3 regions of the Streptomyces sp. NPDC037273 genome follow, and region 2 is predicted to be linked to each of the others. Evidence: riboswitches for the same ligand, from Rfam matches in the RefSeq annotation. Region 2 holds a riboswitch; each other region holds the start of a gene.

Region 1 (4,533 bases), on a different contig from region 2:
CTCGGCCACGAGCACGTGGCCGTCCTCTCCAGCCCCGCCCACGGCGTTCGCGTCGCCGGCTTCCGGCGCGCCTTCGCCGAGGACGGCATCCCGGTACCCGACGAAGCCGTCCACCTCGCCACGGACCCCACCTTCCGCAGCGGCCTCGCCGCCGCCACCGAAGCCCTCCGCTCCGCCCCCGCCACGACGGCCCTCTTCGCCACCCACGACCTCCTCGCGGCCGCCGCCGTCGAGGCCGCCCGGACCCTCGGGCGCTCCATCCCCGACGACCTCTCCGTCGTCGCCCACGACGAGACCCCCGCGGGCCCGCTGCCCCACTCCCCCCTCACCGGAGTGGCACTCCCCAAACAGGACATGGCCCGCCAGGCGGTCGAGGTCGCCCTCGCCGCCATCTCCTCCCCGCACTCCCCCACGCCCCGGCCTCGGCTCCTGCGGCCGGAACTGGTGCCTGGAGGGAGCTCGGCCAAGGTCAGGTGACCGCCACGACGGCCCGTGGGCGAGCCGCGGCCTACTGCTCCGTCTGCGTGGACTCGGGGACCGAGACCGTCCCCTGCGCCACCGCGCACAGGGTCTCCGCTCCCGCGCCGTCCACGACCGACAGGTCGCAGCGGCACACGACGCGAGACCGGCCCGCGCGGATGACGCGGGCGTGCGCCCGGAGCAAGGTGCCGTCGGCGGGGCGAAGGTAGTCGATGGTGAAGCCGGCGGTGAGCAGCCGCGGGCCGACGACGGTGCCTGCGGCGAAGGTGAGCGTGTTGTCCGCCGCGTAGGCGAGGACGCCGCCGTGCAGGAAGCCGTTCTGCTGGCGCAGCTCGTCGCGGATGTCGATCTCCAGCGTCGCCTCGCCGTCCCCGAAGGCCGTGAGGCGGGCGCCGAGCAGGTCACTGAACGGCTGGGCGGCCAGTACCTTGCGAGCGAGCATCAGGTCCGCAGCGTCCGTCATGTGTCGTCTCGCCTTCCGTCGTCATCTCCCCGGGCGGATGGAGCGCCACCATGACCGGTCACCCACGGGCGGCACCACCCACCGGGCACCCAGGCCTCGCCGCATCCGTCACGTCGCGCGACCGCTCCCCCGCCGTCTCGTCTCCGAAAGCTAGCATCGCACGCAACCTTCGCCCCTCAGGGGCCATTTGACGTCGGTCCGGGCTACCGGCCGCAGGCCCGGTTGGGAAATCGTTGGCAAGCAGCGCCGGGAGTCTTGTATGGTTCCTCGCGAATCATCCAGAGGGGTGGAGGGACCGGCCCTACGAAGCCCCGGCAACTTCCCGTTTCGACTCGGCGCTCAATGTTCGCGTCGTGGCGTCGGGATCAGTGCCAACTCCGGCCTGCGCCAACGTGGCGTGGGAAAAGATGAGGAGACATGGTGCTCTCTGTGCTGTCCTTCGCCCCGGCTCTGACCCTTCCGGGCTTTTCGCGTACCCCTTTCATGATCACCGCGACGTATATGTCGGCCGTTTCGGCCCTCTCCCGCTGATCATCCCTGCCCCCTCTTGGGCGAGGTCGCCGCGATGCGCAGGTCGCGGTCCGAGACTGGAGTACCTCTTTCATGGACATTTCGGATATTTCTAGTGGTGTCGGCGTCCTCGACAAGGCGGCGGTCATCCTCGACGCGCTCGCGGCGGGCCCGGCCAACCTGGCGGGACTGGTCAGCGCCACCGGCTTGGCCCGGCCCACGGCCCACCGGCTCGCGCTCGCGCTCGAACGCCACCGCCTGGTGGCCAGGGACTTGCAGGGCCGTTTCGTCCTCGGCCCCCGACTCCGGGAGCTCTCGGCCGCCGCGGGCGAGGACTGCCTGCTGACCGCGGCCGGGCCGGTCCTCACCTCGCTTCGGGACAGCACCGGCGAGACCGCGCAGCTCTACCGGCGCCAGGGCGAGGTACGCGTCTGCGTCGCCACCGCCGAGCGGACCGCCGGCCTGCGCGACCTCGTGCCGGTGGGTTCCGCGCTGTCCATGAAGGCGGGCTCCGCCGCCCAGGTCCTGCTGGCCTGGGAGGAACCCGAGCGCTTCTACCAAGGCCTGCAGGGCGCTCGCTTCACGGCCACCACCCTCAGCGGTGTACGGCGCCGAGGCTGGGCCCAGTCCATCGGCGAGCGCGAGCCCGGTACGGCTTCGGTCTCCGCACCGGTCCGCGACCCTTCCGACCGCGTCGTCGCCGCCGTCACCCTGACCGGCCCCGTCCAGCGCCTCAGCCGGCACCCCGGCGCCCGGCTCGCGCAGGCCGCCGTCGCCGCGGCCGCCCGCCTTACTCAGGCCGTCGTCCACGCCTGAGCCGGGCAGCACCCGCACCCCGGCTGTCGTCCACGCCTGAGCCAAGGAACACCACGCCCGGGCCGCCGTCCACGCCTGAGCCAGGCAACACCACACCCGGGCCGCCGTCCGCGCCTGGCCCAGGCAACACCACACCCAGGCCGCCGTCCACGCCTGAGTCAGGGAACACCACACCCGGGCCGACCGGGCAGGCGCGGGCGCGCACCGCCGAGGGCTCCCCGGCCGATCACCGCCGCGACCGGCCCCCGGCGGTACGGGCGTTCGCCGATCACTGCCGCGACCGGCCCCCGGCAGTACGGGCGTTCGCGGTCACCTGTCGACCGCTTCGGTCACGTGCCGCCACCCGTCCAGATCCGCGAGGCGCGCATCCAGGGCGGCGCGCATGCCCTTGGCGCCGGAGGTGCCGAGGGCCAGGCGGAGCGGAGGGTTGGGGCTGTCGACCGCGGTCCGGATGCCGGCGGCGATGCGCGACGCGGAGGCGAAGGCGGACTCCGGCATCTCACCGATGCCCTTGTGGACCTCGCGGACGGTCCCGTCGTAGTCGGCCAGGCCGGTGGCGACGTCGAGGTTGGCCAGGAAGGAGGTCGCGGTGAATCCGGGCTGGATGACCGTGACCTTGATGCCGAGCGGTGCGACTTCGGCGGCGAGCGCGTCCGAAAGGCCCTCGACCGCGTACTTGGTCGCGGCCAGCAGCCCGACGCCGGGATGGGCGGACTGCCCGTAGACGGACGAGCCCTGGAGGATGTGCCCGGACCGCTGGGCGCGGAGCACCGGCAACGTCGCGCGCAGCACGTTGAGCACTCCGAAGACGTTGGTGTCGAACACGGCACGAGCCTGCTCGTCGGAGGCCTCCTCGACGGCTCCGAACAGTCCGTAGCCGGCGTTGTTGGCCACGACGTCGATGCGGCCGAACCGTGCGAGCGCGCGCTGGACCGCGTCGCGGACCGCCCGCTCGTCACGCACGTCCGTCGGGATCAGGAGCAGGCGCTCGGCGTGCGTCTCGGTCAGTTCCTCCAGGGACGCGGTGTCGCGGGCGAGCGCCGCGACGACGCCGCCGCTCTCGAGCGCCTGGACCACGAGTTCGCGGCCGATGCCGGACGTCGCGCCGGTGATGAGCCAGGTGCGGGGATGGGTCTGCTGGTTGAGTTCCTCGTTCATGTTGCGACCGTAAGGAGTTAGCTCGCAACACGTCAAGCCCATCGAGACCGTTCGTTGCCCGCTAGACCGATTAGCACCTATCCACTGAGGTAGGCTGAGGGCATGAGCACTGCGGCAGCCGGATCCCCCAAGAACAGCCCGCGCACCGTCACGCCAGCGGTGGCGACCGTGCTCGCGTTCGTGAACACGCGCGCGGACGGATCGGGCCGGCAGGAGCTGTTCGAGGACGGCGACTCCTTCGCGGCATGGCTGGCGCGGTACGACGAGTTCGGCGCGGGCGAAGCCGCGGCCACCGACGCCGACGCCGCGGCGGCACGCGAACTGCGCGACGCTCTGGTGACCCTGCTGCTCGCGCACTCGGGCGACGAGGAGAGCCAGGGTGAGCCCTTGCGGCGCGCCGAGCGCCACCTGCGGCGCGCGGGTTCGCTCTACCCGCTGGCGACGGTGATCACGGCCGGCGGCGTCGAGCTGGCATCACCTCAGGCGGGAGTGGAGCGCGCGTTCGGAACCGTACTGGCCGCGGTGACGACCTTCGCCCAGAGCAGCGACTGGGGACGCGTCAAAGCCTGCCGCAACCCCCCGTGCCACTTCGGCTTCTTCGACCGCAGCCGCAACGGCGGCGGCCTCTACTGCAGCCCCGGCTGCGGCTCCCAGGTCTCCATGCGCAACTACCGCCACCGTCAGCGCGAGGAAGGCCGGACACCGCCCCAGGTGTGAGGGCGCACGACCTCATCGATCTACGACTCGTCGAACGTCCAGCTCAGCGCCACTTGCCCCGCCTCCGAGACACCCCCAGCGCGGCGATACGTCGCAAGCGCCGCCGCGTTGTCCTCATCCGTGATCGTCCACGCGCCGTAGCAGCCCCGCTCGCGTGACAGATCCGCGAGCGCCGAGACCAGAGCGCCGCCCACACCACGCCCACGGAACGCCTCGTCGACGCCCAACTCGTACAGGAACATCTCCGTACCCTTGTCCGGGTGTGTCATCTCGACACCCGTGACCATCCCCGCCGGGGCGCCGTCCACATAGGCGATCAGAAGATGATGCCGCTCATCCGCGAGGAACCGTTCGGTCGCCTCCCGCACAGGCGCGGAGTCGAAGAGATG
Region 2 (4,533 bases):
TCCGACGCGCACCGCCTTCGGTGTCGCCTGGATCACCGCGTACATGATCATGCTCGTGGGTGGTGGAAACGACCTCTGGGCGACCCACTTCCACCTGTCGCTGAACTCGATCACCTGGTTCGTGCGGATCTTCTTCTTCGTCGGTCCGGTCATCGCGTTCATCGCCACCAAGCGGATCTGCCTCGGCCTCCAGCGCCGCGACAAGGACAAGGTGCTGCACGGCCGCGAGTCGGGCATCATCAAGCGCCTGCCGCACGGTGAGTTCGTCGAGGTCCACCAGCCGCTCAGCCAGGGCGAGCTGCACCGCCTCACCGCTCACGAGCAGTACGACGCCGCGGAGCTTCCGCCGGCCGTCGACGAGAATGGTGTGGAGCGCAAGGTCGGCGCCCTGGAGAAGCTCCGGGTCAAGCTCAACAAGGGCTACTACGGCGGCGACAGCCAGATCGCCAAGCCGACGGCCGAGGAGTACAAGGAGATCCAGAGCGGCCACGGCCACCACTGATCACCTCGACCTCCTGATCACCTTCTGAGGTCGCCACGGCGAGAGCCCCGTCCATTCGATGGACGGGGCTCTTTGCCGTCCCTCCGGCTCGATAGGGTGGGACCGTATCCGTCACGATCACCAGGAGCTGCCATGAGCGCTGCGACCCCCGCTGGAGGACCTACGTCGGCGGGCCGCTCCTGGCCCGTCCTGCTGAACGGCCTGCTCGAAGGCAAGGACCTCACGGCCGACGACACGGCCTGGGCGATGGACCTCATCATGAGCGGCGAGGCGACCGACGCCCAGATCGCCGGGTTCATGGTGGCGCTGCGGGCCAAGGGCGAGACCGTGCAGGAGATCGTCGGTCTCGTACGGACCATGTACGCGCACGCCAACGTCATCGAGGTGCCGGGCCGGGCCGTCGACATCGTCGGCACCGGCGGCGACGGCGCCAAGACGGTGAACATCTCCACGATGGCGTCGATCGTCGTCGCCGGCACCGGCACGAAGGTCGTCAAGCACGGCAACCGCGCCGCCTCCTCCGCCTCCGGCTCCTCCGACGTCCTGGAGAAGCTCGGCATCAACCTGAACCTCACCCCGCGGCGGGTCGCCGAGGTCGCCGAGGAAGCCGGCATCACCATCTGCTTCGCGGTGAAGTTCCACCCCTCGCTGCGGCACGTCGCCGCGGCCCGCGGCCAGCTCGGCATCCGGACCACCTTCAACGTCCTGGGCCCGCTGACCAATCCGGCCAACGTAGGGGCCCAGGCCGTCGGCGTCGCCGACCCGCGGATGGCGCCGATCGTGGCCGGAGTCCTCGCCGAGCGCGGCAACTCGTCGCTCGTCTTCCGCGGTGACGACGGCCTGGACGAGCTGACCACCACCGGCACCTCCCGGGTCTGGGTGGTCCGGGACGGCTCCGTCACCGAGGAGCGCTTCGACCCGCGGGACGTCGGCATCGACCTCGTACCGCTGGAGGCGCTGCGCGGCGCGGACGCCTCGTACAACGCCGATGTGGCGCGCCGGCTGCTCGCGGGGGAGACCGGCCCGGTCCGGGACGCGGTGCTGCTCAACGCCGCCGCGGCGCTGACCGCCTTCGAGCCCGGCTCGGGCACCCTCGCGGAGCAGCTGGCCGCGGGCATCGCGAAGGCCGCCGAGTCGATCGACTCCGGTGCCGCCCGGCACTCCCTCGAGCGCTGGATCGCCGCCAGCAACGCCTGATCCGCGCGCTTCACGCCGGCCCCGGTCCAGCATGCGGACCGGGGTCTTGCGTTTCGGCGATCATGTGGCAGGATCTTCGGCAGGTCATGAGTGACAGCTGTGAAGCCCCGGCTTGCTGTCCGGCAACCCTCCGTCCGTGGCGGGGTGCCCCGGGTGAAGACCAGGCCGTAGGCAGCGAGGTCTACGGCAAGCGCGGACCCCTCGACACACCAGGGGTCCTGGTCTCTCGAGGAGCGTTTTCCGTGAGCAAGCGAATGCGATAGGGCGACTCCGCCCCTACTTCACCCTCGGAACAGGGTCACTTCCGCGTACCCGCGTACGCCTTCGACGTACCCACGCCGTCTCCGAGGCATCACCCGTACCCCGCCGCACCCGGCCGCGTACGGGATCCACCGAAGCCATTCCGCACCGCCCGCCGGGAGATACCGCCATGTCCGCACGCCCGAACGCCGCCACCGTCGAGTCCGCCGCCGCCGAGTCCGCCGACCCCTGCTGCGCCGCCCCGCTGCCCGTCCTCGGCCGGGACGTGACCGTCCCGCTCGTCACCGGCGGCGAGGTGACCTACGCGGCGCTCGACTACGCGGCCAGCGCCCCGGCCCTCCAGCGGGTGTGGGACGACGTCGCCGCGTACGCCCCGTACTACGGCAGCGTCCACCGCGGCGCCGGCTACCTCTCCCAGCTCTCCACCGACCTCTTCGAGAACAGCCGGGTCACCGTCGCCGAGTTCCTCGACTGCCGGCCCGACGACCAGGTCGTCTTCACCCGCTCCACCACCGACTCGCTCAACCTGCTCGCCCGGACCATCCCCGCCGACTGCGAGGTCTTCGTCTTCGAGACCGAGCACCACGCCTCGCTGCTGCCCTGGCAGGACGCCCGCGTCAGCTACCTCAACGCGCCCCGCACCCCCGCCCAGGCCGTCGAGACCCTGGAGCGCGCCCTCGCCGACCGTGACCCCTACGGCCCGGCCCTCGTCTGCGTCACCGGCGCCTCGAACGTCACCGGAGAGCTCTGGCCGGTGAAGGAGCTCGCCGCCGCCGCGCACGCCCACGGCGCCCGGATCGTCCTCGACGCCGCCCAGCTCGCGCCCCACCACCCCGTCTCCGTCAAGGAGTTGGACGTCGACTGGGTCGCCTTCTCCGGGCACAAGCTGTACGCGCCCTTCGGTTCCGGCGTCCTCGCCGGCCGCGCCGACTGGCTCCAGGACGCCGAGCCCTACCTCGCGGGCGGCGGCGCCTCCCGCAAGGTGGCCCGCCGCGCCGACGGCGGCGTGGACGTCGAGTGGCACACCACCGCGGCCCGCCACGAGGCCGGCTCCCCGAACGTCATCGGCGTCTACTCCATCGCCTCCGCCTGCAAGGCGCTCACCGAGGCCGGCTTCGACCAGCTCGTCGCCCGCGAGCAGCACCTCATCGACACGGTCCGCGCCGGTCTCGCCGAGGTCCCGGAGGTGCGCGTGCTCTCCCTCTTCGGCGACGACGCGCCCCGCGTCGGCGTCATCTCCTTCGTCGTCGAGGGCTGGAACAGCTCCCACTTCGCCGCCGCGCTCTCCGCCGAGTACGGCATCGGCGTCCGCGACGGCCTCTTCTGCGCCCACCCGCTGGTCCGCACCCTGCTCGGCAGCGACCCGCAGGACGTCGGCGAGTGCGGCGCCCCCGAGGCGGCCCCGGGGGAGCGCTCGCTCAACGCCATCCGGGTGAGCTTCGGCGCCGGTACGCCGGACGAGCACGTGGAGCGGTTCGTCAGCGCCGTGAAGGAGCTCGTCCGGGACGGCGCGCAGTGGAAGTACCGCACCGAGGACGGCCGCTGCGTCCCGGACCGCGGCTGATTGGTCACTCGTACGGGTGAAGGGGGCCTCCCGGACGGGAGGCCCCCTTCATATGTCCGGCGGTCCGGGTCTCAGGACTCCAGGCCGATGGCGAAGGCCGCCTCCAGGTCGTGCTGGGAGTACGTACGGAAGGCCACGTGCGTGTCGGTGGCCTCGACGCCCGGGATCTTGCTGATGCGACCGGGGATCACGTCCGCCAGGTCGTCGTGGCGGGGCACCCGGACCATCGCGATGAGGTCGTACGTGCCGGTCACCGAGAAGACCTCGCTGACGCTGTCGAGCGCGGCGATCGACTCGGCGATCTCGGGGATCCGGTCCACGCTGGTCTTGATGAGCACGATCGCGGTGATCACGGCTGGCTATCTCCCTCGGTCGCCGCGGCTGGTGCCTTCACTCTATCCCCACCCCGGTAGCACCCCCAGGCGTAGAGGAAGCCGACCGAGAAGCCCACCACGTGGGCCAGGTAGGCGACGCCGGGGCCCGGCCCCGCCGCGCGCGCGGCCAGCCACTGGAGCACGAACCAGAAGATCAGCACGATCCAGGCGGGGAAGCGCAGCGGAAGGAAGAGGAGGAAGGGGAAGAGGCTGGTCACCCGGGCGCGCGGGAAGAGGAAGAGGAAGGCCCCGAGCACCGCCGAGATCGCCCCCGACGCCCCGACCAGGGTCTGCTCGCTCTCCGCGTGCGCCACCGCGTACCCGAGCAGCGCCAGATAGCCGGTGCCCAGGTAGAAGACGGCGAAGCCGGCCGGGCCCATGCGCTCCTCGACCATCGCCCCGAAGACGTACAGGAAGAGCATGTTGCCGAGCAGGTGCAGCCAGCTGCCGTGGACGAAGAGCGCGGTCAGCGGGGTGATGAGGGCGTGCGGCTCGCCGCTCGTCAGCTCGGCGGGGACGACGCCCCAGCGGCGGAAGTACGCGCCCTGCGCGGCGAGCAGCGCGTCCCCGGAGCCGTACACCGGATTGACCCCGGAGACGGGACTGACCAGGAAGAGGAGACCGCAGGCGGCGAT
Region 3 (4,533 bases), on a different contig from region 2:
GGTGATCTCCAGGTCGGGGACCGGTACGGAGAAGGCGAGGCCGGAGGGCACGTAGGTGTCGCCGCTGGTGGAGAAGGTCAGCTCGGCCGAGGTCGCGCCGGGCGGGACGGCGCCGGAGGGGACGTCGAAGGCCTTGGCGTCGATGCTGAGGTTGTTCTGCGTCCTCGGGTTGACGGCGCCGTCGTCCTCGCTGATGAAGAAGTTGTTCGTGTTGCCGGTGTGGGCCTCGGTGACGTTCTGGCCGTCGACGAGGAACTTGTCGCCCGGCGTGTTCCAGTCGCCCTCGTACGCGGTGACGCTCGCCCGCACGGTGCCCGGGTTCCGGTAGAAGCCGTCCACGGTGATGGTCGTGGCCGGGGAGGTCGAGCGCTGGAGGACGTGGCCGCCGTAGACGTACACGTTCCGGCGCTCGGGGGCGCGGACCGGGTCGGGGCCCGGGAACTTGTGCACGACGGTCAGCGACCAGCCCGCGACACAGCCCTTGCCGGTCGGCGCCCACAGGTTGCCGACCGCGATCGGCACGTCCCCGCCGGTGACGCCCGCGAAGGCGGCCGTCACGTCCGACTCGCCCGTGTAGTAGTGCGGGCCGCTGGTGTCGGCCGGGTCGACGACCATGCTGTCGATCGAGACCGGCGCGGCCGCCCCCGTGCCGACCTTGATCACCGGGGTGGTCGTCGCCGGGTCGCCTGGCGAGGCGTCGACGTCCGCGCCGGAGATGTCGCAGCGCTTGAGCGCCGCGCCGCTCGGGCCCCGGTACGTGCCGTCGTTGCCGCCCCAGAACAGCCGGGCGTACGCGACCTCCGCGCCCGCCGGGATCACGACGTGGCCGGTGCTTGAGCCGTAGCCGGTGTCCCCGACGCCGCCCGCGTCGATGCGCCGCATCACGAAGGTGTTGTTGTTGTCGGACCCCTGGCCGCTCGCCGCCGACGCGCAGCGGGCGGCCAGGTCGGCGGGGGCGGTGGGACAGCCCATGACCGTGTTGCCGATGGTGGTGAAGTCGCCGTACAGCGACTCGTCGTACCGCTTTCCGAAGGGCTCGACCACGTCCGCGGAGGCCGGACCGGCCGCCGTGAACGCGAGCGAGCCCGCCGTGAGGCCGATGGCCGCCAGCACTCTGCCCAGGTGAAGTCGTCTGAAGCGCATAAAAGGGCAATGTAGGCAAAGAGGATCATCGTGGGGCGTTACGCCACGCGGTCGATCCGCTCCGCCGTGTACGTGGTGGCCGGGTACGCCTCCGCCCCCGCCCTCAGGCCACCTGGCGGCGCGCGTACTCCGCGATCTCGGCCATCGGAGGACGCTCCTCCGTGTCCACCGCGTACGTGCGCGGCTCGAAGCCCTTCTCGCCGCGCTCGAACTGGGTGAGACGCGGGCGGACCAGATGGCCCCGGGAGAGCCGCAGCTGCGCCGTCCGGTAGATCGCGGCCGCCATCCGGCCGAGCGCCTGCCCGTCCTGGTGCCGGTGCTTGCGCACCCCGACGTCCACCTGGGCGAGCGCGTCCAGGCCCACCGTGTGCAGCGCGTCGACGAGGAGCCCCAGCTCCACTCCGTAACCGACCGGGAACGGCAGCCGTTCGAGCAGCGAGCGGCGCGCCGCGTACTCCCCGCCCAGCGGCTGGACGAAGCCGGCCAGCTGCGGCCAGTGCAGGTTGAGCAGGGGGCGCGCCACCAGCTCGGTCACCCGCCCGCCCTGGCCTGGCGTGTCTCCGAACGGCCGGTCGTACATGGCCTTCACGAACTCGACGTCCGGGTCGGTGAGCAGCGGGCCGACGATCCCCGTGACGAAGTCCGCGGAGAAGTCCCGCAGGTCCGCGTCGACGAAACAGACGACGTCCCCGCTCGTCACCATCAGTGAGCGCCACAGGACCTCGCCCTTGCCGGGGACGGCCGGTATTCGGGGGAGTATCGCGTCGCGGGCGACGACCCGCGCGCCGGCCGCCGCGGCGACCTCCGCCGTGCGGTCGGTGGAGCCCGAGTCGATCACCACCAGCTCGTCGACCAGCGGCACCGCCTCCGTCATCAGCTCCCGCCGGATCACCGCGACGATGTCGCCGACGGTCGCCTCCTCGTTCAGCGCGGGCAGCACGACGCTGACCTTCGTATTGCGCTTGGCGGCGAGGATGCGCTCCAGCGGCCGGTCCGCCACAGACCAGGACCGCCGGTCCAGCCAGCGCTCCACCTCTTCCAGCACGTGATCTCCATCTCGCGGTACGGACGGCCCGTCCAAGCTCCGGGGCCTTCGGTTACAGTCTTGAACAACGCGGATGCCCGATGCACGTCGGGGTGCCGACCGCGTCGGAGTGCAGGAACGAAAGTCCACCGCACTTCACAATCGAATACCGCTCATCCAGAGGGGCAGAGGGAAACGGCCCGTTGAAGCCCCGGCAACCCTCCAGTCGGTTACTCGTCCTCCAGCGAGGCTCCCGGCTAGGGAAGGTGCCAAATCCGTCTCATGACGAAAAATTCGTCATGGGAAAGATGAGGAGAAAGGGCCTCGCCTCCATGGCTGTACAGACCGTCGCTTCCGCCACCACCGTCGACCTCGGTCCCGCGTCCGGGCTTTCCTGTCGCGAATGCGGTGAAGTCTTCCCGCTCGGCCCGATCTTCGCCTGCGAACTCTGTTTCGGACCGCTCGAAGTCGCGTACGACCTTCCCGCCGGTGACCCCGAGGCGCTGCGCAAGCGGATCGAGGCAGGACCCGCCAACATCTGGCGCTACGCCCCGCTGCTGCCCGTCCCGGCCGACGTCGCCGAGAAGCCGAACCTGAACCCCGGCTGGACCCCGCTCGTCAAGGCCGACAACCTCGCCCGCGAGCTCGGCGTCGCCCCCGGCAAGCTCTTCGTCAAGGACGACTCCGGCAACCCGACCCACTCCTTCAAGGACCGGGTCGTCGCGCAGGCCCTCGAAGCAGCCCGCGCCTTCGGCTTCACCACCCTCTCCTGCTCCTCCACCGGCAACCTGGCCGGCGCCGTCGGCGCCGCCGCCGCCCGCGCCGGCTTCCGCTCCTGCGTCTTCATCCCGCACGACCTGGAGCAGGGCAAGGTCGTCATGGCCGGCGTCTACGGCGGCGACCTGGTCGCCATCGAGGGCAACTACGACGACGTCAACCGCTTCTGCTCGGAGCTCATCGGCGACCCGCTCGGCGAGGGCTGGGGCTTCGTGAACGTCAACCTCCGCCCGTACTACGGCGAGGGCTCCAAGACGCTGGCGTACGAGATCTGCGAGCAGCTCGGCTGGGTCATCCCCGACCAGCTCGTCATCCCGATCGCCTCCGGCTCCCAGCTCACGAAGATCGACAAGGGTCTCCAGGAGCTCATCAAGCTGGGCCTCGTCGAGGACAAGCCGTACAAGATCTTCGGCGCCCAGGCCGAGGGCTGCTCCCCGGTCTCCGCCGCCTTCAAGGCCGGCCACGACGTGGTCCGCCCGCAGAAGCCGAACACGATCGCCAAGTCGCTCGCCATCGGCAACCCGGCGGACGGCCCCTACGTCCTCGACATCGCCCGCCGCACCGGCGGCGCCGTGGAGGACGTGAACGACGAGCAGGTGGTGGACGCCATCAAGCTGCTCGCGCGGACCGAGGGCATCTTCGCCGAGACCGCGGGCGGCGTGACCGTCGGCGTCACGCGCAAGCTCGTCGAGGCCGGTGTCATCGACCCGAACCTCACCACCGTCGTCCTCAACACCGGTGACGGGCTCAAGACCCTCGACGCGGTGGCCGACACCTCCGGTGCGACCGTCACCATCCGCCCGAGCCTCGACGCCTTCCGCGACGCCGGCCTGGCGCTCTGACACCCGCCCGCTCCCCCGGTTCCCCGAAAGGTTTCGACGACATGGCCGTGAACGTCCGCATCCCCACCATCCTCCGCACCTACACGGGCGGTCAGTCCGAGGTCCAGGCCGAGGGCGCGACCCTCGCCGAGGTCATCGCCGACCTGGAGAAGAACCACACGGGCATCGCCGCCCGCGTCCTGGACGACCAGGGCAAGCTGCGCCGCTTCGTCAACGTCTACGTGAACGACGACGACGTGCGCTTCGAGCAGGGTCTGGAGACGGCCACCCCGGCCGGCGCGGGCGTCTCGATCATCCCGGCCGTCGCCGGCGGCTGCTGACGCCTATCGCGTCCCGTCTTTCTCGAATTGCCCCTTCCGCGCCTATAAGCGGAAGGGGCAATTCTGCATGGTTGAGCGGGGTAGAGTTGGGGAAGTCCCCTCCGCTGCTCATGCCGGACGCATATGAGAAAGCGTCTTCGCGCGACAAGAAGCAGCCAAAGTGCCTGCGCGTTGTGTACGTTGTGCGCCTTTTGCCGGGCCCGACTTGCCCCGTCATCCAGGGGATTCTCCCCAATTCCCCTTTCCGTCGCGCCGAGAATTCTCGCTCGAATGACCTGTTGCAGAGGGCAGTTGGGCAGATACATTCAGCGGCGGTCGACGCGTTCCGGCGCAGGGTCTGACCCGGGTCCGCGAAGTGCGGTCCCGCGCAAGGGCCAGTAATAGGGGAGTTAGGCATGGCTCAGGGCACCGTCAAGTGGTTCAACGC

What was found. A riboswitch is a leader RNA that binds a small molecule or an ion and turns the genes downstream of it on or off. The one in region 2 is predicted to bind S-adenosylmethionine.
Region 1: another riboswitch for S-adenosylmethionine. It lies ahead of ACZ7G1_RS04620 (IclR family transcriptional regulator); the one in region 2 lies ahead of ACZ7G1_RS06755 (aminotransferase class V-fold PLP-dependent enzyme).
Region 3: another riboswitch for S-adenosylmethionine. It lies ahead of thrC (threonine synthase); the one in region 2 lies ahead of ACZ7G1_RS06755 (aminotransferase class V-fold PLP-dependent enzyme).

What each region holds. Positions count from the first base shown of each region.
Region 1 covers NZ_JBVJVO010000001.1:1,025,287-1,029,819, reverse strand. Annotated here, with positions in the region: gene ACZ7G1_RS04630 (LacI family DNA-binding transcriptional regulator) at 1-477, shown strand, start outside; gene ACZ7G1_RS04625 (PaaI family thioesterase) at 509-943, opposite strand; SAM riboswitch class I at 1,215-1,357, shown strand; gene ACZ7G1_RS04620 (IclR family transcriptional regulator) at 1,547-2,269, shown strand; gene ACZ7G1_RS04615 (SDR family NAD(P)-dependent oxidoreductase) at 2,579-3,427, opposite strand; gene ACZ7G1_RS04610 (CGNR zinc finger domain-containing protein) at 3,530-4,144, shown strand; gene ACZ7G1_RS04605 (GNAT family N-acetyltransferase) at 4,165-4,533, opposite strand, start outside.
Region 2 covers NZ_JBVJVO010000002.1:343,928-348,460, reverse strand. Annotated here, with positions in the region: gene qcrB (cytochrome bc1 complex cytochrome b subunit) at 1-502, shown strand, start outside; gene trpD (anthranilate phosphoribosyltransferase) at 635-1,699, shown strand; SAM riboswitch class IV at 1,782-1,898, shown strand; gene ACZ7G1_RS06755 (aminotransferase class V-fold PLP-dependent enzyme) at 2,130-3,524, shown strand; gene ACZ7G1_RS06750 (Lrp/AsnC family transcriptional regulator) at 3,596-3,877, opposite strand; gene ACZ7G1_RS06745 (rhomboid family intramembrane serine protease) at 3,874-4,533, opposite strand, start outside.
Region 3 covers NZ_JBVJVO010000014.1:142,390-146,922, forward strand. Annotated here, with positions in the region: gene ACZ7G1_RS30410 (DUF7927 domain-containing protein) at 1-1,143, opposite strand, end outside; gene ACZ7G1_RS30415 (glucosyl-3-phosphoglycerate synthase) at 1,247-2,188, opposite strand; SAM riboswitch class I at 2,338-2,482, shown strand; gene thrC (threonine synthase) at 2,476-3,786, shown strand; gene ACZ7G1_RS30425 (MoaD/ThiS family protein) at 3,828-4,106, shown strand; gene ACZ7G1_RS30430 (cold-shock protein) at 4,502-4,533, shown strand, end outside.